One region of the Bacillus sp. KICET-3 genome, then DNA from elsewhere that is predicted to be linked to it. Evidence: a T-box and tRNA genes for the amino acid it is inferred to sense, from the RefSeq annotation. Region 1 holds a T-box; the other holds one or more tRNA genes.
What was found. A T-box is a leader RNA that pairs with one kind of tRNA and senses whether it is charged. The one in region 1 lies ahead of trpS (tryptophan--tRNA ligase), so its partner is inferred to be a tRNA-Trp.
Positions count from the first base shown of each region.

Region 2: it has a tRNA-Trp gene. The T-box ahead of trpS (tryptophan--tRNA ligase) is inferred to sense a tRNA for this amino acid. The anticodon was not compared.

Region 1 is NZ_CP137345.1:1,343,346-1,354,856, forward strand. Features, by position in the region: gene R5H20_RS06700 (DUF2268 domain-containing putative Zn-dependent protease) at 1-477, shown strand, start outside; gene R5H20_RS06705 (ABC transporter ATP-binding protein) at 656-1,630, shown strand; gene R5H20_RS06710 (ABC transporter ATP-binding protein) at 1,635-2,657, shown strand; gene R5H20_RS06715 (peptide-binding protein) at 2,767-4,413, shown strand; gene R5H20_RS06720 (ABC transporter permease) at 4,501-5,451, shown strand; gene opp4C (oligopeptide ABC transporter permease) at 5,469-6,383, shown strand; gene R5H20_RS06730 (YjbA family protein) at 6,513-7,265, shown strand; gene trpS (tryptophan--tRNA ligase) at 7,493-8,482, opposite strand; T-box leader at 8,535-8,757, opposite strand; gene R5H20_RS06740 (peptide ABC transporter substrate-binding protein) at 9,218-10,846, shown strand; gene R5H20_RS06745 (ABC transporter permease) at 10,946-11,511, shown strand, end outside.
Region 2 is NZ_CP137345.1:993,781-1,005,291, forward strand. Features, by position in the region: gene bcp (thioredoxin-dependent thiol peroxidase) at 1-268, shown strand, start outside; gene perR (peroxide-responsive transcriptional repressor PerR) at 478-915, shown strand; gene R5H20_RS04885 (YgzB family protein) at 946-1,314, opposite strand; gene R5H20_RS04890 (nucleotidyltransferase-like protein) at 1,536-2,420, shown strand; rRNA gene R5H20_RS04895 (16S ribosomal RNA) at 2,707-4,256, shown strand; rRNA gene R5H20_RS04900 (23S ribosomal RNA) at 4,462-7,394, shown strand; rRNA gene rrf (5S ribosomal RNA) at 7,506-7,621, shown strand; tRNA gene R5H20_RS04910 (tRNA-Asn) at 7,631-7,705, shown strand; tRNA gene R5H20_RS04915 (tRNA-Ser) at 7,713-7,804, shown strand; tRNA gene R5H20_RS04920 (tRNA-Glu) at 7,820-7,894, shown strand; tRNA gene R5H20_RS04925 (tRNA-Val) at 8,012-8,087, shown strand; tRNA gene R5H20_RS04930 (tRNA-Met) at 8,111-8,187, shown strand; tRNA gene R5H20_RS04935 (tRNA-Asp) at 8,207-8,283, shown strand; tRNA gene R5H20_RS04940 (tRNA-Phe) at 8,301-8,373, shown strand; tRNA gene R5H20_RS04945 (tRNA-Thr) at 8,380-8,452, shown strand; tRNA gene R5H20_RS04950 (tRNA-Tyr) at 8,459-8,543, shown strand; tRNA gene R5H20_RS04955 (tRNA-Trp) at 8,551-8,624, shown strand; tRNA gene R5H20_RS04960 (tRNA-His) at 8,646-8,718, shown strand; tRNA gene R5H20_RS04965 (tRNA-Gln) at 8,734-8,805, shown strand; tRNA gene R5H20_RS04970 (tRNA-Gly) at 8,859-8,933, shown strand; tRNA gene R5H20_RS04975 (tRNA-Cys) at 8,949-9,019, shown strand; tRNA gene R5H20_RS04980 (tRNA-Leu) at 9,030-9,118, shown strand; tRNA gene R5H20_RS04985 (tRNA-Leu) at 9,131-9,212, shown strand; gene R5H20_RS04990 (TGS domain-containing protein) at 9,696-11,021, shown strand; gene R5H20_RS04995 (M14 family metallopeptidase) at 11,316-11,511, shown strand, end outside.

The DNA.
Region 1 (11,511 bases):
GGCTCTAAATCAGGCCTTGCCTTTCATGACAAATTATTTTTATTTCTTTCAGCGCATATTTCTCCCTCCTCGATCTCAGCCATCATGACCCATGAGTACAACCATGTTTGCCGGTTAGAAAATATGCCGAAAGAGGAAAAAAATATGACGCTTCTTGATACAATCATTCTCGAGGGAATGGCGGAAACCGCCGTCTATGAAAGATTGGGCGAATCGGAAACCGCCGGCTGGACATCGTTTTATTCAGAAAAACAGCTCGAGCATTTCCAAAATCGACTGGTTCAGCCCTATTTCGAGCTGCGTCGGCAAGATGGACGGTTATTCTCCAATATTTTATTCGGAAAAGGTTATTATCCTGATATGCTCGGGTATGCTGTCGGTTTTAATATTGTAAAAAAATATTTGTCCGTCAAGAAATTAAAGGTTGCCGATGTGTTGTCGCTTCCATCCGAGGACTTTATAGATCCAACGCTTTAATATATTAAAATATTGGTATTTAATTAATATTATGACAAAACATCTAAAAATTCCTTGCTTTTGTAATGATTATGTAATAATATACAACTATAAAATTTTAAGATAATTCAGTATTATGTTGTGCAATTAGATTCATATCCAATCTATTTAACTTCTGGTCTATGGAAGGGGAATCCGGATGAGCGCATTGCTGGAAGTCAGCGACCTGAAAACCTATTTTTTTAGAAAAAAACAGCCGATACCTGCGGTTGACGGAGTGGATTTTTCGATAAAAAAAGGAGAAACCGTGGCATTGGTCGGAGAATCAGGATCTGGAAAGAGCATCACCTCTTTATCGATTATGGGGCTTGTCGGGAGCTCCGGCGGGAAGATCATGGAAGGGTCCATCAAACTGGAAGGCCGTGATCTCGTTACATACAAAGAACCGGAATTATGCAAGATCCGCGGAAATGAAATCTCGATGATTTTTCAGGAGCCGATGACATCCCTTAATCCGGTATTAACGATCGGTGAACAAATCACAGAGGTGTTAATCTATCATAAAAAACTATCTAAAAAAGAAGCGGAAAAAAAGGCGGTTGAATTACTGAAGCTTGTCGGTTTTTCTAGAGCCGAACAGCTGATGAAAGATTACCCGCACCGCTTGTCCGGCGGCATGAGGCAGCGGGTGATGATCGCGATAGCCCTTAGCTGCAATCCGAAGCTGCTCATCGCCGATGAACCGACAACGGCGCTCGATGTCACAATCCAAGCCCAGGTGCTGGAGCTGATGAAAGATTTATGCGCCAAATTCGGTACATCGATTCTTCTGATTACACACGATCTCGGCGTCGTCTCGGAAATCGCTGACCGCGTCATCGTTATGTATTGCGGACAAGTTGTTGAAAACGCCACGGTCGATGAATTGTTTGACAATCCCCTGCATCCCTATACGCAAGGGCTGTTAAATTCCATTCCGGTAATAGACGGTTCGATTGAAAAGCTGACGGCCATCAAGGGAAATGTGCCTACGCCTGACAACCTTCCGACAGGCTGCCGCTTTGCTCCGAGATGTCCAAGCGCCACTGATAAATGCTGGGGCTCTCAGCCGGACCTGAAAACCCGGGCCGACGGACGGACCGTCAGATGCTTCTTATATGAGGAGGGGGAATGAGGGGATGACTGCATCAGCGGAACAAGTACAGCAGGCACAAACGATAAAACATGATGAAACCCTTTTAGAGCTGAAAGACGTCAAAAAGTATTTTCCGATCCGATCAGGGATCTTTCAGAAAAAGATCGGGGATGTCAAAGCGGTTGACGGCATCAGCTTTTCGTTAAAACGCGGCGAAACGCTCGGAATCGTCGGGGAATCGGGGTGCGGAAAATCGACTGCCGGGCGGACGATGATCAGACTCTACAAACCGACAGCCGGACAAATCCTTTACAAAGGCCGGGACATTTCCGCCCTGTCGGAAGAAAGCTTAAGAAAAAGCGTCCGCAAAAATATCCAAATGGTTTTTCAGGACCCGTTTGCCTCTCTGAATCCGAGAAAAACCTTGCGATCCATCATCAAAGAGCCCTTTAACACCCACCACATGTACAATTTCAAAGAGCGCAATGAAAAAGTGGAAGAACTTTTGGAAAAAGTCGGCCTGCATCCATCGTTTGCAAACCGCTATCCGCACGAATTTTCCGGCGGACAGCGCCAGCGCATCGGGATCGCGCGGGCGCTTGCCTTAAACCCTGAGCTCATCATCGCCGATGAACCGGTTTCGGCTTTGGACGTGTCGATCCAGGCCCAAGTCATCAACCTGATGGAAGAGCTTCAAGACGAATTTAACCTGACCTATCTGTTTATCTCCCACGATTTAAGCGTCGTCCGCCATATCAGCGACAGGGTGGGCGTGATGTACCTCGGCAAAATGATGGAGCTTACAGATAAGCATGAGCTGTATGACAATCCGCTTCATCCGTATACACAGGCACTGCTGTCCGCCGTTCCGGTCACAAGAAAGAAGGGACGCGCAAAGCGGGAGCGGATCGTTCTGAAAGGGGAGCTGCCGAGCCCTGCCAATCCGCCGCGGGGCTGCGTCTTCCATACGAGATGTCCGGCCGCAAAAGCGGAATGCCGAGAAAGGGAGCCCGCTTTCAGGGAAGTGAAATCAAACCACTTCGTGGCATGCCACCTTTACGAATAAAGGGAACGGCCGTCACATATTTAATCCTTGAGAGGGGGAATGTCTTTTTTCAAAATCGGGGGTCAATTCGGCCGGGAAAACAATAGCTCAAAAAGGGGGAATTCGCAAAATGAAGATGCGTAGAAAAACTGGATTTTCGTTTTTAAGTCTGCTGCTGATCTTATCGGTGTTTCTTTCGGCCTGCAACAGCGGCGAAGTCGGAGGGGAGCAGAAGGAAGGCAAATCTGACGGCAAGCCGCAGCAGGGCGGAGACCTTGTCGCCGGATCAACGGGTGAGCCGACGCTGTTTAACGCGCTGTATTCAACAGATACGGCAAGCTCTGATATTGAAAGGCTCCTCTATAATACCCTTTTGGATACCAATGAAAAGCTAGAGGTCGAAAAACAGCTTGCCGAGGATGTAAAGGAGTCGGAGGACGGCCTGACGTTTGACATCAAGCTCAAAAAAGGCGTCAAATTCCACGACGGCAAGGAAATGACCGCCGATGACGTCGTGTTTACGTACAGCATTCCGTTGAGCAAAGACTATGTCGGCGAGCGCGGCTCAAGCTTTAAAATGCTTAAATCCGTCACGAAAAAAGGCAAATATGAAGTTGAGTTTAAACTGAAGCAGCCAGATCCTTATTTTTATAATGTAACGCTGACAAGCTATGGCATCCTGCCGAAGCACATTTTGAAGGATGTTCCGATCAGCGAGCTTGGCGAGCATGAATTCAACCGTAAGAATCCGATCGGAACCGGCCCGTTTAAATTCAAAGAATGGAAGCAGGGTCAATACGTCAAAGTTGAAGCGTTTGACGATTATTTCGCCGGACGAGCGCATCTGGACTCGATCACATATAAAGTCATCCCTGATTCAAATGCGGCGCTGACACAGCTTCAAGCCGGTGATATCGATTATTTTGTCATCACGCCGGGACCTGATTATAAAACCGCCGAAAAATTTAACAATGTAAAAATCGATACAGATTTAGGGTTGAATTACAGTTACATCGGCTGGAATGAAAAGAACGAGCTCTTTAAAGACAAGAAGGTCCGCCAGGCGCTGACGTATGCGCTCGACCGCCAGGCGATGGTCGATCAGGTTCTTGACGGAGACGGGAAAATCGCCAACATTCCTGAAAGCCCGCTGTCATGGAATTATCCGGACAATGAAGCAGGGATTAAAACGTTTAACCACGACCCTGAAAAAGCGAAAAAAATGCTGAAAGAAGCCGGCTGGTCTGATACGGACGGCGACGGCATTTTAGACAAAGACGGCAAAAAATTCTCCTTCGTCATCAAAACAAACCAGGGCAATAAGACGAGAGAAGACCTCGCAGTTGTCGTTCAGCAGCAGCTAAAAGAAATCGGCATCGAGGCGAAGCCGCAAATCGTCGAGTGGAGCGCTTTGATCGAACAGATGAATCCGCCGAATTGGGATTTCGATGCGATCATCCTAGGCTGGAGCCTTGCCACATTCCCTGATCAAAGCACGATCTTCCATTCGAAAGAAGCGGAAAAAGGGCTGAACTATGTGTGGTATCAAAATAAAGAGCTAGATAAGCTGCTTGACGAGTCCAAAACGCTGAAAGACCGTGAGGATTATAAAAAGGCGTATGAAAAGATCTACAAAATATTGGCGGAAGATCAGCCGTACACGTTCCTGTACTATACGAATTACCACAGAGCGATGCCGGCCAACATGAAAGGCTTTGTTTTCCATCCGAAGGAAGATTTCTATAAAGCCGAAAACTGGTGGCTGGATCAAAAATAAAGGAAATTCCCTTAAGGGGAGGGAGGTTTTTCGGCACGCTTCCTTCCCCTTCATTCTTAAGAATTTTGATAAAAAAGGGGATAAAAGATGATTACATATATCATTCGCAGGACGCTCATGTCGATTCCGATTTTGCTTGGGATTACCATTTTGTCATTCGCGATTATGAAAGCCGCCCCGGGAGATCCGATGGCCTTAATGATGGATCCGACCATCAGCGCCGCCGACCGGGAAAAGTTCATCGAAAAATACGGATTGAATGAACCGGAGCACATTCAATATTTAAAATGGCTCGGCAACATGATTCAGGGGGATTTCGGCACTTCGATCATCAGAAAAGGAATGCCTGTTTCCGAATTGATCATGGCAAGGCTTCCGAATACGCTATTATTAATGCTTGTTTCGACCATTCTCGCTCTTCTCATCTCAATTCCGTTCGGGGTGCTTTCGGCGAGGCGCCCGTATTCGAAGCTGGATTACGGGATTACGTTTACATCGTTTATCGGACTTGCCGTCCCGAATTTTTGGCTTGGGTTGATCCTGATTATGTTTCTCGCGGTCAATTTAGGCTGGTTCCCGACAGGAGGCGTCATGACGATCAATTCAGATTTCAGTTTATGGGATCGCGTCCATCACTTGATTCTGCCCGCGTTCGTACTCGCAGCCGCTGACATGGCGGGGCTCACCCGCTATACAAGGTCAAGCATGCTCGACGTGCTCAGGCAGGATTACATGCGGACGGCCAGAGCGAAAGGGTTTAAAGAAAACCGGGTTGTGTACAAGCATGGGCTTCGAAACGGGCTGCTGCCGGTGATCACGATTTTTGGACTGATGATTCCTTCCTTTATCGGCGGAGCCGTCGTTACGGAACAAATTTTCAGCTGGCCCGGCCTCGGAAAGCTGTTTGTCGATTCCGCTTTTCAAAGAGATTATCCGGTCATCATGGCCATGACCGTCATTTCTGCCGCCCTTGTTGTCATTGGAAATTTAATTGCGGATATTCTCTATGCGGTCGTCGATCCGCGGATTGAGTATTAAGAAGAGGAGGACTCGTCATGACACAGCCAAACCCATCGACGCCTTCACCGGAGATCAGACTGCAGGAAAACGTCGCACCAAAGCCGGAAACAATGACAAAAATCTTTTTTGAAAAGTTTTTCAAAAATAAGCTGGCCGTGCTCGGCGGAATCCTGTTATCCATCATTATCCTGTCGGCTATATTTGCGCCGGTGATTGCTCCGTATCCGCCGGAACAGCAGAATCTGCTGGACAAGCTCAAGCCCCCGAGCGCTGAGCATTTGATGGGAACGGACAAGTTTGGCCGCGATATTTTCAGCCGCCTGCTGTATGGTGCTCAGGTATCCTTGCTTGTCGGCTTTGCTTCTGTACTCGGTTCAATCACAATCGGCACCGTGATCGGTGCGATCGCCGGCTATTTCGGCGGGATCATCGACGCGATCATGATGCGGCTGGTCGATATTGTATTATCAATACCCGACATATTCCTGTTAATTACGCTTGTGACCATTTTTCAGCCTGGTGTAGACAAGCTGATTTTAATTTTCGCCCTGACAAGATGGACGACGACGGCGCGGCTCGTCCGTGGAGAATTTTTATCGCTGAGGTCGAGAGAGTTTGTCCTCGCCGCGAAAACGATCGGGACAAGAAGCCATAAGATCATTTTCTCCCACATCCTGCCGAACGCGATGGGGCCGATTATCGTTGCGGCCACGCTGTCCGTCGGAACGGTCATTCTATCGGAGTCGGCGCTCAGCTATCTCGGCTTCGGCGTTCAGCCGCCGATGGCCAGCTGGGGAAACATGCTCCAGGATGCGCAAAACTTCACGATTATGATTCAGGCGTGGTGGTATCCGCTGTTTCCGGGGCTGATGATTTTAATCACCGTTTTATGCTTTAACTTTGTCGGAGACGGACTGCGCGATGCGCTTGATCCGAAGAATATTAAATAAGAAAGCCGGGGCGCGGCCGCCCTTGGCTTTTTTTCATGCAGCTTTGCCATAATCTTTGCCGGATGGAATAAATTCCTTCCCCCTTGCCTATACTGTGGACAACAGTTTTTATAAAGTGAGGGGTTAGAAATGTTATTTCTTCATGATGTGTGGGTGAACTGGTTTGAGGGAGAAGAAAATGGCTACAACGTCTGCCACTTTCATGAATGGCGGAAGGAAGACAGCGTGGAACTGCTTGACCAGGTCCCTTTGCTGAGGGTTTCGCCGGTTTTGTTCAACTACATAGAAAATGACCTATCAGAGCTTCCGCCGGAATTATTAAATGAGGTCCATCAAAAAGCGTATATTCGCAAAAACCATGAGCGTACACAGCTTGACCATTGCTTCGTTGTGACGGATGGCATCGGAATCCTTGCGGTCGATACGGCCGGCTATTCGATACCGGTCAGAAAAAGCCGTCTCATTCCGAGGCAGGAGCAGCTTGTATATGAAATGGTGAAGGACGTCGAGCCGCAGGAATATGAATTTTCGCCGGAAAAGCTGCAATCTTCAAAGGAATACCACATTCTATCATTATCACCGGAGCATGTCAGAGGACTAACAAGAAAAGAACGCCAGCTGAAACAGCTGTTATTCATGGCGCTTGATCAGCTGAAAGGGCTCAAAAACCGCGCCGAGATCGCCTACTGGTATACGGAATGGAATCCTTACATGTATGAACAGATTAAACGGATGACATTTGAAGAAATCTGGGACATGCTTTTCAATGAAACAATCGACGGCTGGTCGGAGAAACACCGGGATTTCTGTGAAAATTTAATTAAAGGGCAGCCGTTTTTTGAAAAGCTTTGGGAAATTGAAAATGAGTCAAAAGTCAACTAAATTCAAGAAGGCTGTCGGTAGAAGCGGCGGTCTTTTTCAATGGCTTCCTTTAAAATCAAAAAAGGAAGCCGGTCATTTTTCAGACGAAAGCCATGTTTTCTAAAGCATTTACTTATAGGAAGATCGAGTGTGCCAAGCGGCTGAATCAGTGTATCAGGTTTATGTGTCTGTTCTTTATGAAAAACACCTTCTGATTGTCAAAGGACAATTGAGAAGGTGTTTTTTGTTTAGCGTCTTTTGCGGCCGAGGCCCATCGCATTCTCCATTTTTTTCAGCATCTTTCCGGCCGTTTTGTTCGCGCGTTCAGCGCCTTCGTCCAGAATTTGGTCCAATTCCTCGGATTCGATCAATTCATAGTACCGGTCCTGAATCGGTTTCAGCGCATTGATCACCGTTTCAGCCAGGTCGCTTTTAAATTCGCCGTAGCCTTTGCCTTCATATTTGGCTTCAAGCTCTTCAATTGTGACCTGTCCAAGGATGGAATAGATCGTCAGAAGGTTGGACACGCCGGGTTTATTTTCTTTATCATATTTGACGACTCCCTCAGAATCGGTGACGGCGCTTTTGATTTTTTTCTCCAGCTGTTTTGGATCGTCAAGAAGAGTAATGAACGCTTTTTGGTTCGGGTCCGACTTGCTCATTTTTTTGAGCGGATCGGCAAGCGACATAATGCGGGCGCCGACTTTCGGAATTTTCACTTCTGGCACCGTAAAAATGTCATTGTATTTCTTGTTGAAGCGCTCCGCCAGATTCCGGGTCAGTTCCAGATGCTGTTTTTGGTCCTCTCCGACAGGAACGACGTCTGTGCTGTAAAGCAGGATGTCGGCAGCCATTAAAGGAGGATAGGTCAACAAGCCTGAGACGACGGCTTCTTTCCCCTTGGCTTTGTCCTTAAACTGCGTCATGCGCTCAAGCTCGCCGATGTAGGCGACGCACTGCATCATCCAGCCCGCCTGTGCGTGCGCAGGCACCTCGGATTGGATAAACAGCGTCGCTTTTTTCGGATCAAGTCCGACAGCCAGGTAAAGCGCAGCCAGATTGCGGATGTTCTTTCTCAGCTCGAGGCGGTCCTGAGGCACTGTGATTGCATGCTGGTCAACGATGCAAAAATAGCAGTTGTAATCATCCTGCAAATCAACAAATTGCTTCATCGCTCCGATGTAGTTGCCAAGCGTTACAGAACCGCTCGGCTGAATTCCGGAAAAAATCGTTTTCATGAAAATCCCTCTTTTCATTTCAAAATAAAAAGGCCCATTCTTCCCTTAACACAAAAGGGACGAATGAACCGCGGTACCACCCTGATTATTTCATTATGGTCAAAATGAAATCACTTTAGACGTTGTTAACGAAGTCTTCTCCGGCTGAGCCTACTTGCAAATCGTTCGGTCAGCTGCTCCAAAGCCCATTCCACATTCGCCATTATCCGCTCCCAGCGCCGCGGACTCTCTTCAAATGGGAAGAAATGTGTACTCTTCTTTTTCATCGCATTTTATTCATAATTTTATTATATATAAATTTGAAATAAAAGTCACCCGTGTTGAAAAAAAGAATCTGACAATGGGATGAACAAAGTTTCCCGCACCGTGGAAAGTTCTGTATAAAGAATGGGTAATGTTATACGTAAAAAACGTTTCCCGCTGTAAAAAATGACCGATCATTTTAACGAGTTCATGCTTTAAAACAGAGAAGTGTATTCATATCTTTGGCAGATTTTCTGACAAACCTAAATAGTTTGAATAAAAAAATAATTGAAAATTAATATTGCAATAAATTATTCTATTAATTATAATGAATTTGTTCACCTCGGTGTTACAGGTTCTTTACATAATAAATATTCAGAAAAGACGAAACAGAGGAAAAAGTATGGCAAGTGGTCCTATTACTTTTTTATGATAAATCTGAATGTTAAGGAGTAAGGAACTAAAAAAATATGAAACAGGGGGGTTTCTCATTTGAAGAAGCGTTGGTCACTCATCAGTTTAGTTCTTATGTTCACTCTCGTATTAAGTGCCTGCGGTTTCGGCGCAAGTTCTGGCGACGGCGGCAAAAAAGACAGCAAAGGAAAAGACACCCTGAACGTCAATATTAAAACTGAGCCGTTTTCATTAAATCCAGGCCTTGCAAACGATTCAGTTTCTGGAAACGTGCTTCGTCAGACTTTCGAAGGATTGACTACAATCGGAAAAGACGGAAAGCCGGTCGAAGCGGCAGCGGAAAAAATCGAAATCAGCAAAGACCAGAAGACATACACGTTTACAATTCGCGATGGTGCGAAATGGTCAAATGGTGATCCTGTAACAGCAGAGGATTTTGAATATGCCTGGAAATGGGCGCTTGACCCTAAAAACGAATCACAATACGCATACCAGCTTTACTACTTAAAAGGCGGTGAAGCAGCGAACACCGGCAAAGGAAAGATTGACGATGTCGGCGTTAAAGCGGTCAATGACAAGACATTGAAGGTCGAGCTTGAAAAACCGACACCGTACTTCACTGAACTTACAGCATTTTATACTTACTTGCCGGTCAATAAAAAAGTCGCTGAGAAACATCCGAAATGGTATACAAAAGCAGATGAAAATTATGTATCCAACGGACCTTTCAAATTAACATCCTGGAAGCACAGCGGGAATATCGTACTGGAGAAAAACGACCAGTACTGGGATAAAGATTCTGTAAAACTGAAAAAGATTAACATGGCGATGGTCAACGATGCTAATACTGGGCTGAACATGTATAAAAAAGGTGAGCTTGATTTCGTCGGACAGCCTCTTGACGAGATTCCGACAGACGCGATTCCAAGCCTCAAAAAAGAAGGCCTGAACATTGATCCGTTCGCATCTGTTTACCTTTACAAATTCAATACAGCAGCGGCTCCGTTAAACAATGTCAACATCCGCAAAGCCTTGACATACGCGATCAACCGCGAGGCGATCGTCAAGAACATCACACAGGCGGAGCAGATTCCTGCGACTGGATTCGTGCCTCCGGCGGTCACCGGATTTGAATCAAACAAACCATATTTCAAAGATCATGATGTTGCAAAGGCGAAGGAGTTTCTGAACAAAGGCTTGAAAGAGCTCGGTCTGAAAAAAGCGTCTGATCTGCCGAAAATCACGCTTTCCTACAACACGGATGAAGCGCATCAAAAAATCGCTCAGGCTGTACAGGAAATGTGGAGCAAGGATTTAGGCGTTAAAGCTGAATTAAGCAATGAAGAATGGAACGTATACATTGATAAGCTCCATACCGGAAACTATCAAATCGCCCGTTTGGGCTGGGTCGCCGATTTTAACGACGGTATGAACTTCCTTGAAACATACCGCGACAAAGAAGGCGGAAACAACGATACGAACTGGGAGAACGCGGAATACAAAAAACTTCTTTCAAAAGCTTCAACTGAAACAAACGAGGAAAAACGCATCGAGCTGATGAAAGAAGCCGAAGCCATCATCATGGATGAGCTGCCGATCGCTCCGATCTACTTCTACACCATGCCTTACATGCATGATAAGAGTTTAAAAGACTTTGTTTTGACAGGTACCGGAGAGATCTATTTCAAAACCGCGCATTTTGAATAAAACTGCATCACAAAGTATATGGGGGCTTTTGGGACTTTCCCCCATATACTTTTATTTATGATAAAAGGTTAATAGACTGAATATTCGGAGGTGTGTAAAATGATTAAATTTTTAGGTCGTCGTCTTGTTTATATGCTGATTTCTCTATGGGTGATTGTCACAGCCACCTTCTTCCTGATGAGGTCGATACCTGGCGGACCTTTTTCAGGCGAGAAGAAGCTTCCTCCTGCAATAGAAGCCAGCCTCAATTCTTACTATGGTTTAGACCAGCCCCTATTTAAACAATATCTCGACTACCTGGTGTCCGTGGCGAAGTGGGATTTCGGTCCATCATTTAAATATAAAGGACAAACCGTGAACGAATTAATCAACTCCGGTTTTCCGATTTCTTTTACACTGGGAATGGAAGCGATTTGCCTCGCATTGGCTTTCGGCGTATTATTCGGCGTGATCGCGGCGTTGAAGCGAAATAAGTGGCAGGATTATACAGCGATGATCATCGCTGTTATTGGCATCTCTGTGCCGAACTTCATCATGGCCGCGCTTCTGCAGTATGTATTGGCGATGAAGCTTGGCTGGTTCCCTGTCGCACAGTGGGAATCATGGGGACATACCGTATTGCCGGCAATCGCCGTGTCATCGATGCCGATGGCGTTTATCGCCCG
Region 2 (11,511 bases), 350 kb from region 1:
CAGTCCTGATGATCAGGCAAAACATGAAAAATTCAAGGAAAAACACGATCTGCCATTTCTGCTGCTTGTCGATGATGAGCATAAACTCGCTGAAAGCTTTGGCGTTTGGAAACTGAAAAAGAATTTTGGCAAAGAATATATGGGGATCGAACGATCAACCTTTCTAATTGATAAAGAAGGCCGCCTTGTGAAAGAATGGCGGAAAGTAAGGGTGAAAGACCACGTTGCAGAGGCTCTGCAAGCTGTAAAAGAAGTGTATGAAAAATAAGAACAAGCATGGGGCCGGGCCGCAACAGGTTTGGCCTCATGTTATGGACATATTCTGCCGGATGATTGAACATGATGTATATTAAGAGTATTTTGATTTAAAAATAGGGTTTTCACAGGGATTGGAATTGACAAAAATTCCGCTCTGGAGTTACACTAATTATAAACGTTATAATATAAGAATTTTTTTTAGAAGAGAGGTGCATGACGATGGCTGAACATAACCTGAAAGAAGCGTTGGAAGCGTTGAAGGAAACCGGGGTGCGAATTACTCCTCAACGTCATGCCATTCTGGAATTCCTCGTAAATTCTATGTCTCATCCAACTGCAGATGACATATATAAAGCTCTGGAAGGAAAATTTCCGAACATGAGCGTAGCAACGGTTTACAACAATTTACGGGTATTTAAAGAATCAGGGCTCGTGAAAGAATTGACATACGGAGATTCTTCAAGCCGGTTTGACTTTGTGACTTCCGAGCACTACCATGCGATTTGTGAACGCTGCGGAAAGATCGTAGACTTTCACTATCCGGGGCTGGATGAAGTAGAGCAGCTTGCTTCACATGTGACAGGATTTAAAGTCAGTCACCACAGACTGGAGATATACGGTTTATGTCAGGAATGCGATAAAAAAGAAAGCCATTAAAAAGAGCTGGCCGCTTTTTTAACGGTCAGCTTATTTTTGTTTCAGTGCCTGCCTGACGGACTTTCGATTATATGACTCATCAAATTCTTTTCCTTCTAAATTTTTGTCAAGCGTAAGAGGCTCCCTGCAGTGCATGCACATATCAACCCGGCCGAGGACCTTGGTCGGCTTTTCGCAATTCGGACAGATGACTTTGACCGCTTTTGTTGAAAGCATACCAATCCAAAAATAAACCGCCGTGCTCAGCATGATAGATAAAACCCCCAAGAGCATAAACACCGACATCAGCAAGACAGAAGACCTGAAAAAGATACCGACATACATAATGATGAAGCCGACAAATACTAAGCTTAAGGCAAACGTTCTGATTTTATTGATTTTACTAGAATATTTCGCCATATTCATCCCCCTCTCTCTAATATAGCATATCTAAGATGTGTTATTCTTTAATAAAAATGAATGAAATGGTATTTTTCTATAGAGAGTTTCCGGGGAATTGATTATAATATGTCAATGTGTTTTCAAAATAAAGGAGTTTTTATTGGCTCGTAGAAGTAGGTAGAAAACGAAAGAGAAGCATTTTAGAGAACGTATTTTACATCTGTATTGGAGGAATGGTGATGGAAAATCTTCTCCGTCCGATTTACCAAGAAAGAGCAAGCCGCCCTGATACTTTAGCTGTGATGATCATAGAGAGGAGAAACCAAACCTCTTCAGCAACAGATAACTTTGATGCGGCATTATTAGTAATCGTAAATAAGGCTGAGGAACCGGTATTCGTGAAGCATTATGAATTTGACGGAAAAACGGCTTCTCTTCATATCATTTCCGTTGAACAGCTTCAAGAATGGATCCTGCTTGGAACAAACAGAAGAATCATAGATTGGATTTTGAACGGGAAAATTCTCTTTGACCGAAACGAATATATCGTAAAGCTGATTGAACAGCTCAATACATTCCCTTTTTCAGAGCGAAAACTGAAAATTGGGCTTGAATACGGAAAATTAATCAGAAGGTATATAGAAGGAAAAGCGTTTTTTGAAGATGATCAGTTTTTGGATGCTTACAATTCCATCGTGCACGCTCTTCATCATCTGGCCAGAATCGAAGTGATTGATAAAGGCTTCCATCCCGAAGTAACGGTATGGAACCAAGTCCGGCATATGGAGCCGCAGGTATATAAGCTTTATAAAGAACTGATTGAAAGCAATGAGAGTCTGCAAAAACGGCTGGAGTTATTATTCCTCGCAAGCGATTTTCTCATTCATTCCAAAGCTGAAATCGGAGCCGCACACATTCTGAATGTGATGGGCGAAAAAAACGTTTGGCAATTTGCCGAACTGCTCACACATCCTGAGCTTAAATATTTCACGGCGGACCTCGGCGCTATTCTTGAGTTTTTGGTCGAAAAGGACCTGGTTGGAGTAGAGCCGATTGAAACAAAGGGACAAAAGATTTTTCACCGAGGATATTTTATAAAAAAAAGTGTTGACTCTGATTCTTGATGGTGATATATTATTAGACGTCGCTGTTAGCGAAACGGTTTTTTACTAAAGCAGCAGCGACTGAAAAAAATAAAAAACATTTGACACGCCTAGTTGAAAATGTTATACTAATAAAGTCGCTTCTGATTGAAGCGGAAATGATCTTTGAAAACTAAACAAGACAAAACGTACCTGTTAATTCATTAAATAAATCGCGCATGCGAATGTGCGTAGTCAGGGGCCTGCACGATGCAGGTCATGCAGATGTTGTCACAGGATGTGACGAGCTTAATCTGCGCTCCATTATTTCATGGAGAGTTTGATCCTGGCTCAGGACGAACGCTGGCGGCGTGCCTAATACATGCAAGTCGAGCGAACCGACGGGAGCTTGCTCCCTTAGGTTAGCGGCGGACGGGTGAGTAACACGTGGGTAACCTGCCTGTAAGACTGGGATAACTCCGGGAAACCGGGGCTAATACCGGATGCTTGATTGAACCGCATGGTTCAATTATAAAAGGTGGCTTTTAGCTACCACTTACAGATGGACCCGCGGCGCATTAGCTAGTTGGTGAGGTAACGGCTCACCAAGGCGACGATGCGTAGCCGACCTGAGAGGGTGATCGGCCACACTGGGACTGAGACACGGCCCAGACTCCTACGGGAGGCAGCAGTAGGGAATCTTCCGCAATGGACGAAAGTCTGACGGAGCAACGCCGCGTGAGTGATGAAGGTTTTCGGATCGTAAAACTCTGTTGTTAGGGAAGAACAAGTATCGTTCGAACAGGGCGGTACCTTGACGGTACCTAACCAGAAAGCCACGGCTAACTACGTGCCAGCAGCCGCGGTAATACGTAGGTGGCAAGCGTTGTCCGGAATTATTGGGCGTAAAGCGCGCGCAGGCGGTTTCTTAAGTCTGATGTGAAAGCCCCCGGCTCAACCGGGGAGGGCCATTGGAAACTGGGGAACTTGAGTGCAGAAGAGGAGAGTGGAATTCCACGTGTAGCGGTGAAATGCGTAGAGATGTGGAGGAACACCAGTGGCGAAGGCGACTCTCTGGTCTGTAACTGACGCTGAGGCGCGAAAGCGTGGGGAGCGAACAGGATTAGATACCCTGGTAGTCCACGCCGTAAACGATGAGTGCTAAGTGTTAGAGGGTTTCCGCCCTTTAGTGCTGCAGCAAACGCATTAAGCACTCCGCCTGGGGAGTACGGTCGCAAGACTGAAACTCAAAGGAATTGACGGGGGCCCGCACAAGCGGTGGAGCATGTGGTTTAATTCGAAGCAACGCGAAGAACCTTACCAGGTCTTGACATCCTCTGACACCCCTAGAGATAGGGCTTCCCCTTCGGGGGCAGAGTGACAGGTGGTGCATGGTTGTCGTCAGCTCGTGTCGTGAGATGTTGGGTTAAGTCCCGCAACGAGCGCAACCCTTGATCTTAGTTGCCAGCATTCAGTTGGGCACTCTAAGGTGACTGCCGGTGACAAACCGGAGGAAGGTGGGGATGACGTCAAATCATCATGCCCCTTATGACCTGGGCTACACACGTGCTACAATGGGCAGAACAAAGGGCAGCGAAGCCGCGAGGCTAAGCCAATCCCACAAATCTGCTCTCAGTTCGGATCGCAGTCTGCAACTCGACTGCGTGAAGCTGGAATCGCTAGTAATCGCGGATCAGCATGCCGCGGTGAATACGTTCCCGGGCCTTGTACACACCGCCCGTCACACCACGAGAGTTTGTAACACCCGAAGTCGGTGAGGTAACCTTTTGGAGCCAGCCGCCGAAGGTGGGACAGATGATTGGGGTGAAGTCGTAACAAGGTAGCCGTATCGGAAGGTGCGGCTGGATCACCTCCTTTCTAAGGATATTATACGGAATATAAGACCTCGCGGTCTTATAGACAGGTGCGTTTGGATCTTGTTTAGTTTTGAAGGATCATTCCTTCAAACAAGTGTTTGCACATCCTGTGCGGCACTGCACGTTGTTCTTTGAAAACTAGATAACGAAAGTAGACATTCACATTCAATTGTAATGCAAGATATCACGTAGTGATTCTTTTTAACGGTTAAGTTAGAAAGGGCGCACGGTGGATGCCTTGGCACTAGGAGCCGATGAAGGACGGGACGAACACCGATATGCTTCGGGGAGCTGTAAGCAAGCTTTGATCCGGAGATTTCCGAATGGGGAAACCCACTGCTCGTAATGGAGCAGTATCCATATCTGAATTCATAGGATATGAGAAGGCAGACCCGGGGAACTGAAACATCTAAGTACCCGGAGGAAGAGAAAGCAAATGCGATTCCCTGAGTAGCGGCGAGCGAAACGGGAACAGCCCAAACCAAGAGGCTTGCCTCTTGGGGTTGTAGGACACTCTATACGGAGTTACAAAAGAACGGGGTAGATGAAGAGGTCTGGAAAGGCCCGCCATAGGAGGTAACAGCCCTGTAGTCAAAACTTCGTTCTCTCCTGAGTGGATCCTGAGTACGGCGGAACACGTGAAATTCCGTCGGAATCCGGGAGGACCATCTCCCAAGGCTAAATACTCCCTAGTGACCGATAGTGAACCAGTACCGTGAGGGAAAGGTGAAAAGCACCCCGGAAGGGGAGTGAAAGAGATCCTGAAACCGTGTGCCTACAAGTAGTCAGAGCCCGTTAACGGGTGATGGCGTGCCTTTTGTAGAATGAACCGGCGAGTTACGATCCCGTGCAAGGTTAAGTTTGAAAAGACGGAGCCGCAGCGAAAGCGAGTCTGAATAGGGCGCATGAGTACGTGGTCGTAGACCCGAAACCAGGTGATCTACCCATGTCCAGGGTGAAGTTCAGGTAACACTGAATGGAGGCCCGAACCCACGCACGTTGAAAAGTGCGGGGATGAGGTGTGGGTAGGGGTGAAATGCCAATCGAACCTGGAGATAGCTGGTTCTCTCCGAAATAGCTTTAGGGCTAGCCTCAAGGTAAGAGTCTTGGAGGTAGAGCACTGATTGGACTAGGGGCCCCTACCGGGTTACCGAATTCAGTCAAACTCCGAATGCCAAAGACTTATCCTTGGGAGTCAGACTGCGAGTGATAAGATCCGTAGTCGAAAGGGAAACAGCCCAGACCGCCAGCTAAGGTCCCAAAGTATACGTTAAGTGGAAAAGGATGTGGAGTTGCTTAGACAACCAGGATGTTGGCTTAGAAGCAGCCACCATTTAAAGAGTGCGTAATAGCTCACTGGTCGAGTGACTCTGCGCCGAAAATGTACCGGGGCTAAACGTATCACCGAAGCTGCGGACTGTTCTTGCGAACAGTGGTAGGAGAGCGTTCTAAGGGCTGTGAAGCGAGACCGGAAGGACTCGTGGAGCGCTTAGAAGTGAGAATGCCGGTATGAGTAGCGAAAGAGGGGTGAGAATCCCCTCCACCGAATGCCTAAGGTTTCCTGAGGAAGGCTCGTCCGCTCAGGGTTAGTCGGGACCTAAGCCGAGGCCGAAAGGCGTAGGCGATGGATAACAGGTTGATATTCCTGTACCACCTCCTCACCATTTGAGCAATGGGGGGACGCAGGAGGATAGGGTAAGCGCGGTATTGGATATCCGCGTCCAAGCAGTTAGGCTGGGAAATAGGCAAATCCGTTTCCCATATAAGGCTGAGCTGTAATGGCGAGTGAAATATAGTAGCGAAGTTCCTGATTCCACACTGCCAAGAAAAGCCTCTAGCGAGGTGAGAGGTGCCCGTACCGCAAACCGACACAGGTAGGCGAGGAGAGAATCCTAAGGTGATCGAGAGAACTCTCGTTAAGGAACTCGGCAAAATGACCCCGTAACTTCGGGAGAAGGGGTGCTCTGTTAGGGTGCAAGCCCGAGAGAGCCGCAGTGAATAGGCCCAGGCGACTGTTTAGCAAAAACACAGGTCTCTGCGAAGCCGCAAGGCGAAGTATAGGGGCTGACGCCTGCCCGGTGCTGGAAGGTTAAGAGGAGCGCTTAGCGTATGCGAAGGTGCGAATTGAAGCCCCAGTAAACGGCGGCCGTAACTATAACGGTCCTAAGGTAGCGAAATTCCTTGTCGGGTAAGTTCCGACCCGCACGAAAGGCGCAACGATCTGGGCACTGTCTCAACGAGAGACTCGGTGAAATTATAGTACCTGTGAAGATGCAGGTTACCCGCGACAGGACGGAAAGACCCCGTGGAGCTTTACTGCAGCCTGATATTGAATGTTGGTACAGCTTGTACAGGATAGGTAGGAGCCTTGGAAACCGGAGCGCCAGCTTCGGTGGAGGCATCGGTGGGATACTACCCTGGCTGTATTGACCTTCTAACCCGCTGCCCTTATCGGGCAGGGAGACAGTGTCAGGTGGGCAGTTTGACTGGGGCGGTCGCCTCCTAAAAGGTAACGGAGGCGCCCAAAGGTTCCCTCAGAATGGTTGGAAATCATTCGCAGAGTGTAAAGGCACAAGGGAGCTTGACTGCGAGACCTACAAGTCGAGCAGGGACGAAAGTCGGGCTTAGTGATCCGGTGGTTCCGCATGGAAGGGCCATCGCTCAACGGATAAAAGCTACCCCGGGGATAACAGGCTTATCTCCCCCAAGAGTCCACATCGACGGGGAGGTTTGGCACCTCGATGTCGGCTCATCGCATCCTGGGGCTGTAGTCGGTCCCAAGGGTTGGGCTGTTCGCCCATTAAAGCGGTACGCGAGCTGGGTTCAGAACGTCGTGAGACAGTTCGGTCCCTATCCGTCGCGGGCGCAGGAAATTTGAGAGGAGCTGTCCTTAGTACGAGAGGACCGGGATGGACGCACCGCTGGTGTACCAGTTGTTCTGCCAAGGGCATCGCTGGGTAGCTATGTGCGGACGGGATAAGTGCTGAAAGCATCTAAGCATGAAGCCCCCCTCAAGATGAGATTTCCCATTCCTATAAGGAAGTAAGATCCCTGAAAGATGATCAGGTTGATAGGTCTGAGGTGGAAGTGTGGCGACACATGGAGCTGACAGATACTAATCGATCGAGGACTTAACCTAAATATTTGTGAATGGTCTTTACCCGTTATCTAGTTTTGAGAGAATAATTTCTCGAAAAATGCTCTTGCATTTTTTCAAATACATAGTATAATGATCTTTGTCACTAAATTGTCTGGTGATGATGGCGAAGAGGTCACACCCGTTCCCATGCCGAACACGGAAGTTAAGCTCTTCAGCGCCGATGGTAGTTGGGGGTCTCCCCCTGCGAGAGTAGGACATCGCCAGGCAGACCATATTCCGCAGTAGCTCAGTGGTAGAGCTATCGGCTGTTAACCGATCGGTCGCAGGTTCGAATCCTGCCTGCGGAGCCATTTTATTGGAGAGCTGTCCGAGTGGTCGAAGGAGCACGATTGGAAATCGTGTAGGCGGTCAACGCCGTCTCAAGGGTTCGAATCCCTTGCTCTCCGCCACTTTCAAATACGTCTGGCCCGTTGGTCAAGTGGTTAAGACACCGCCCTTTCACGGCGGTAACACGGGTTCGAATCCCGTACGGGTCACCATTCTTTTTTGGACAGCACGTTAAGAAGCACAAGCATTTCGCCAGAGCTTTTTAAAGGAAGGCATGTTAAGAATGCGATGGCCTGTTGCAACGCATGCACTTGTACGTCCTGTACTGCGGAGGATTAGCTCAGCTGGGAGAGCATCTGCCTTACAAGCAGAGGGTCGGCGGTTCGATCCCGTCATCCTCCACCATATCTATTAAAATTTCACATTATCGCGGGGTGGAGCAGTTCGGTAGCTCGTCGGGCTCATAACCCGAAGGTCGCAGGTTCAAATCCTGCCCCCGCAACCAAAACAGATTAAATAAAAATGGTCCGGTAGTTCAGTTGGTTAGAATGCCTGCCTGTCACGCAGGAGGTCGCGGGTTCGAGTCCCGTCCGGACCGCCATTGAAGTTTGAATATACGGCTCGGTAGCTCAGTTGGTAGAGCAACGGACTGAAAATCCGTGTGTCGGCGGTTCGATTCCGTCCCGAGCCACCTTTTGCCGGTCTAGCTCAATTGGTAGAGCAACTGACTTGTAATCAGTAGGTTGGGGGTTCAAGTCCTCTGGCCGGCACTGTTTGGAGGGGTAGCGAAGTGGCTAAACGCGGCGGACTGTAAATCCGCTCCCTCAGGGTTCGGCGGTTCGAATCCGTCCCCCTCCACCATTCTTTTAGGGGCATAGTTTAACGGTAGAACAGAGGTCTCCAAAACCTCCGGTGTGGGTTCGATTCCTACTGCCCCTGCCAATTTACACCTTAGAATTTATGGCGGTTGTGGCGAAGTGGTTAACGCACCAGATTGTGGCTCTGGCATTCGTGGGTTCGATTCCCATCAATCGCCCTTTATGAATAATATTGGGCTATAGCCAAGCGGTAAGGCAACGGACTTTGACTCCGTCATGCGCTGGTTCGAATCCAGCTAGCCCAGTTTCATCTTTTATCAATAAGCTGAATATGATAAAATGAGTTCATCATTAACATGCGGAAGTAGTTCAGTGGTAGAACACCACCTTGCCAAGGTGGGGGTCGCGGGTTCGAATCCCGTCTTCCGCTCCAATTTTCTAAAATGATGGCGGCATAGCCAAGTGGTAAGGCAGAGGTCTGCAAAACCTTTATCCCCGGTTCGAATCCGGGTGTCGCCTTAGTGCCCTTGCCGGGGTGGTGGAATTGGCAGACACACAGGACTTAAAATCCTGCGGTAGGTGACTACCGTGCCGGTTCAAGTCCGGCCCTCGGCACCATAGCTCACACATGCCGGTGTGGCGGAATTGGCAGACGCGCACGACTCAAAATCGTGTTCCTTCGGGAGTGTCGGTTCGACCCCGACCACCGGTATCACTAAACATCGTATTGCCAAACGATGAAAGAGCGTTCCTTTTATAAGGAACGCTCTTTTTATTTATTCCTCATCCAAGCGGCAAACCTGCCAAAATAAACTCAATGATCAGTTGTTGTCCGCGGCCTTCATTAATCGTATCATGAAATGGTTTATAGCATTCAAGCAGCTCAGCCTCTTGCTTGACGATCCCCTTATTGAAACCCCTCCAATCAAATGAGCTCTTTTAGCAAGAACCAGGCACCTGTCATCGACAAGGTGCTTTTATTTGTTTAGAGAATTTTCCTCGACACAAATTTTGGATCACAAGTGTATATGTTCTTACCCTCCACAGTTTAGACATCTGTTTACGTTTTGTTTACAAGTTGATCAAACTTTAGCTACATCTGCCCGCTATATTGGAATACAGCAAGATCTCATCCAAATATAGGCAAAGAAAAAATAGAACACGTAAGCATTAATCTTTTGAGGAGGAAAACAAGTTGTCAATCAGTATTAAACTGCCTGATGGGTCTATCAGAGAATATGAAGAGGAAGCAAGCATCGAGGATGTCGCGGCTTCCATTAGCTGCGGACTGGAAAATGCGGTTGCAGGCAAATTAAACGGAAAGCTGGTCAATTTATCAACTCCGCTTCAGGACGGTGCGCACGTTGAAATCGTCACCCGGGACTCGGCCGAAGGGCAGAAGATCGTACGGAGGAAGAATTCGCGGGGCACAGGGCGTATTGTGGCGCTTGATGCAGCTCGGGGGCTGGCGGTGATAGGGATGTATTTGCAGCACTTCGCCTTGAACGAGACGAACGGTTCAATCGTCTCCGGGAATACGACGCTGTTATTTGTGCTTTGTGGCGGCATTTCCTACTCGATCATGGCCGGGCGCATGATGGATCGAGGAACAGACCCGGCCGCATTTCGGACGCGGATGCTTGCCCGCGCGGTATTTATCGATATGATAGGATATCTGCTCATCATGCTGAATACTCCGTTCGGGGTGATCTTGCCCGCTTATGCGGCACTGTTTGTGCTGGCGTTGGTGCTCGTTCGTCGTTCGACGCGTGTACTCGTTGCAACGGCAGCAGCTTTGATTGCAGTGAGTCCGCCGCTGATGATTCTCGGAGGCAGCGTCCTGTCGGGAGCGTACTTACTTGGTGATATTGCAGGCGGCCCGCTGTCCGCGCTCGCACTTGCACCCGCTTTTGTCGCCGGTATGGCGATCGGGCGCTTTGATCTGACCAAGACGCGTACTGCACTCTGGCTAGTGGGCAGCGGCGCAATCATGCTCGCTGTCTCTAAGGTGCTGGGCGCTTTCGTTCTTCCAGGGCTGAGCCGTTCCTTTGAAGAGTGGCTCGTAGGCGTTCAAGGCACCGCCGCCACCCAGCCGGACCAGTATGCAATCTGGCCGTTCAACGTGGAACCGCCTCTGTGGCATAATCTTCTTTCGATTGCTCCGCACAGTGCGTCAACGTTCCAGACACTGCTGGGGCTGGGGGCCGCATTTTTGACGCTGGGACTGGTATGTCTCGTACCGAAGAAGAACTCTGGTGTGTTAATGCCATTCGCGGGAGTCGGACGTGTAGCGTTGACAATGTATGCAGCTCAGTTTGTCGTGATATGGGGTCTCGAACTATCGGGGGTCGAGTATGATATCGGGGCGATTCCATTCGGTGATCTGCTCGTCGCAACCGTGACGATGGTGACAGGGTGGTTGATTGCACAGCTCCCTACCGGTCCGCTCGAGACAGCGATGCGACGTTTTGATCGGGCATTCAGCGCCTTGGGACCAGTTATGGGACCAACACTGAGGTAGGCGCTCGTCTTTAACATTTCGTAAGTATTGCCTGAAGGAAACGTCTGAGCAGACAGCCTTATAAGCGTGAACTCCGAGATATATCGGAGTACGCGGTGGATGAGTTCTGCTGAAGCAGTATGAGGAAGTTGTAAGCTTGTTGAAATACTTTGTTATTTTCAGAACCAAGGTTCTGCAGGTTTAAACGAAATGCAGAAGCTTAGAATCTGCTAGAACCAGGATTAACTTTTTTCTTATCAATGTAACAACTTGAAAATATCGCGCTCAGTACAGAAACGGGGTTGGCATTTTTCTATGTTTAAAAAAACGTTCACAACGTGTTATCTGATGTTGGTCTTATCGCTTATGATGCTGCTGGGAGCGATAACCCCCGGCGTTGCTATGGCGCAGGCTGCCAAGGGGATGGCGTCCGGTCAGCAGACAAAAGTAAAGACGTCCAATCTAAATAAGACTAAAAAATCTCAGAAGCTAAAACTGGACAACAATGTTG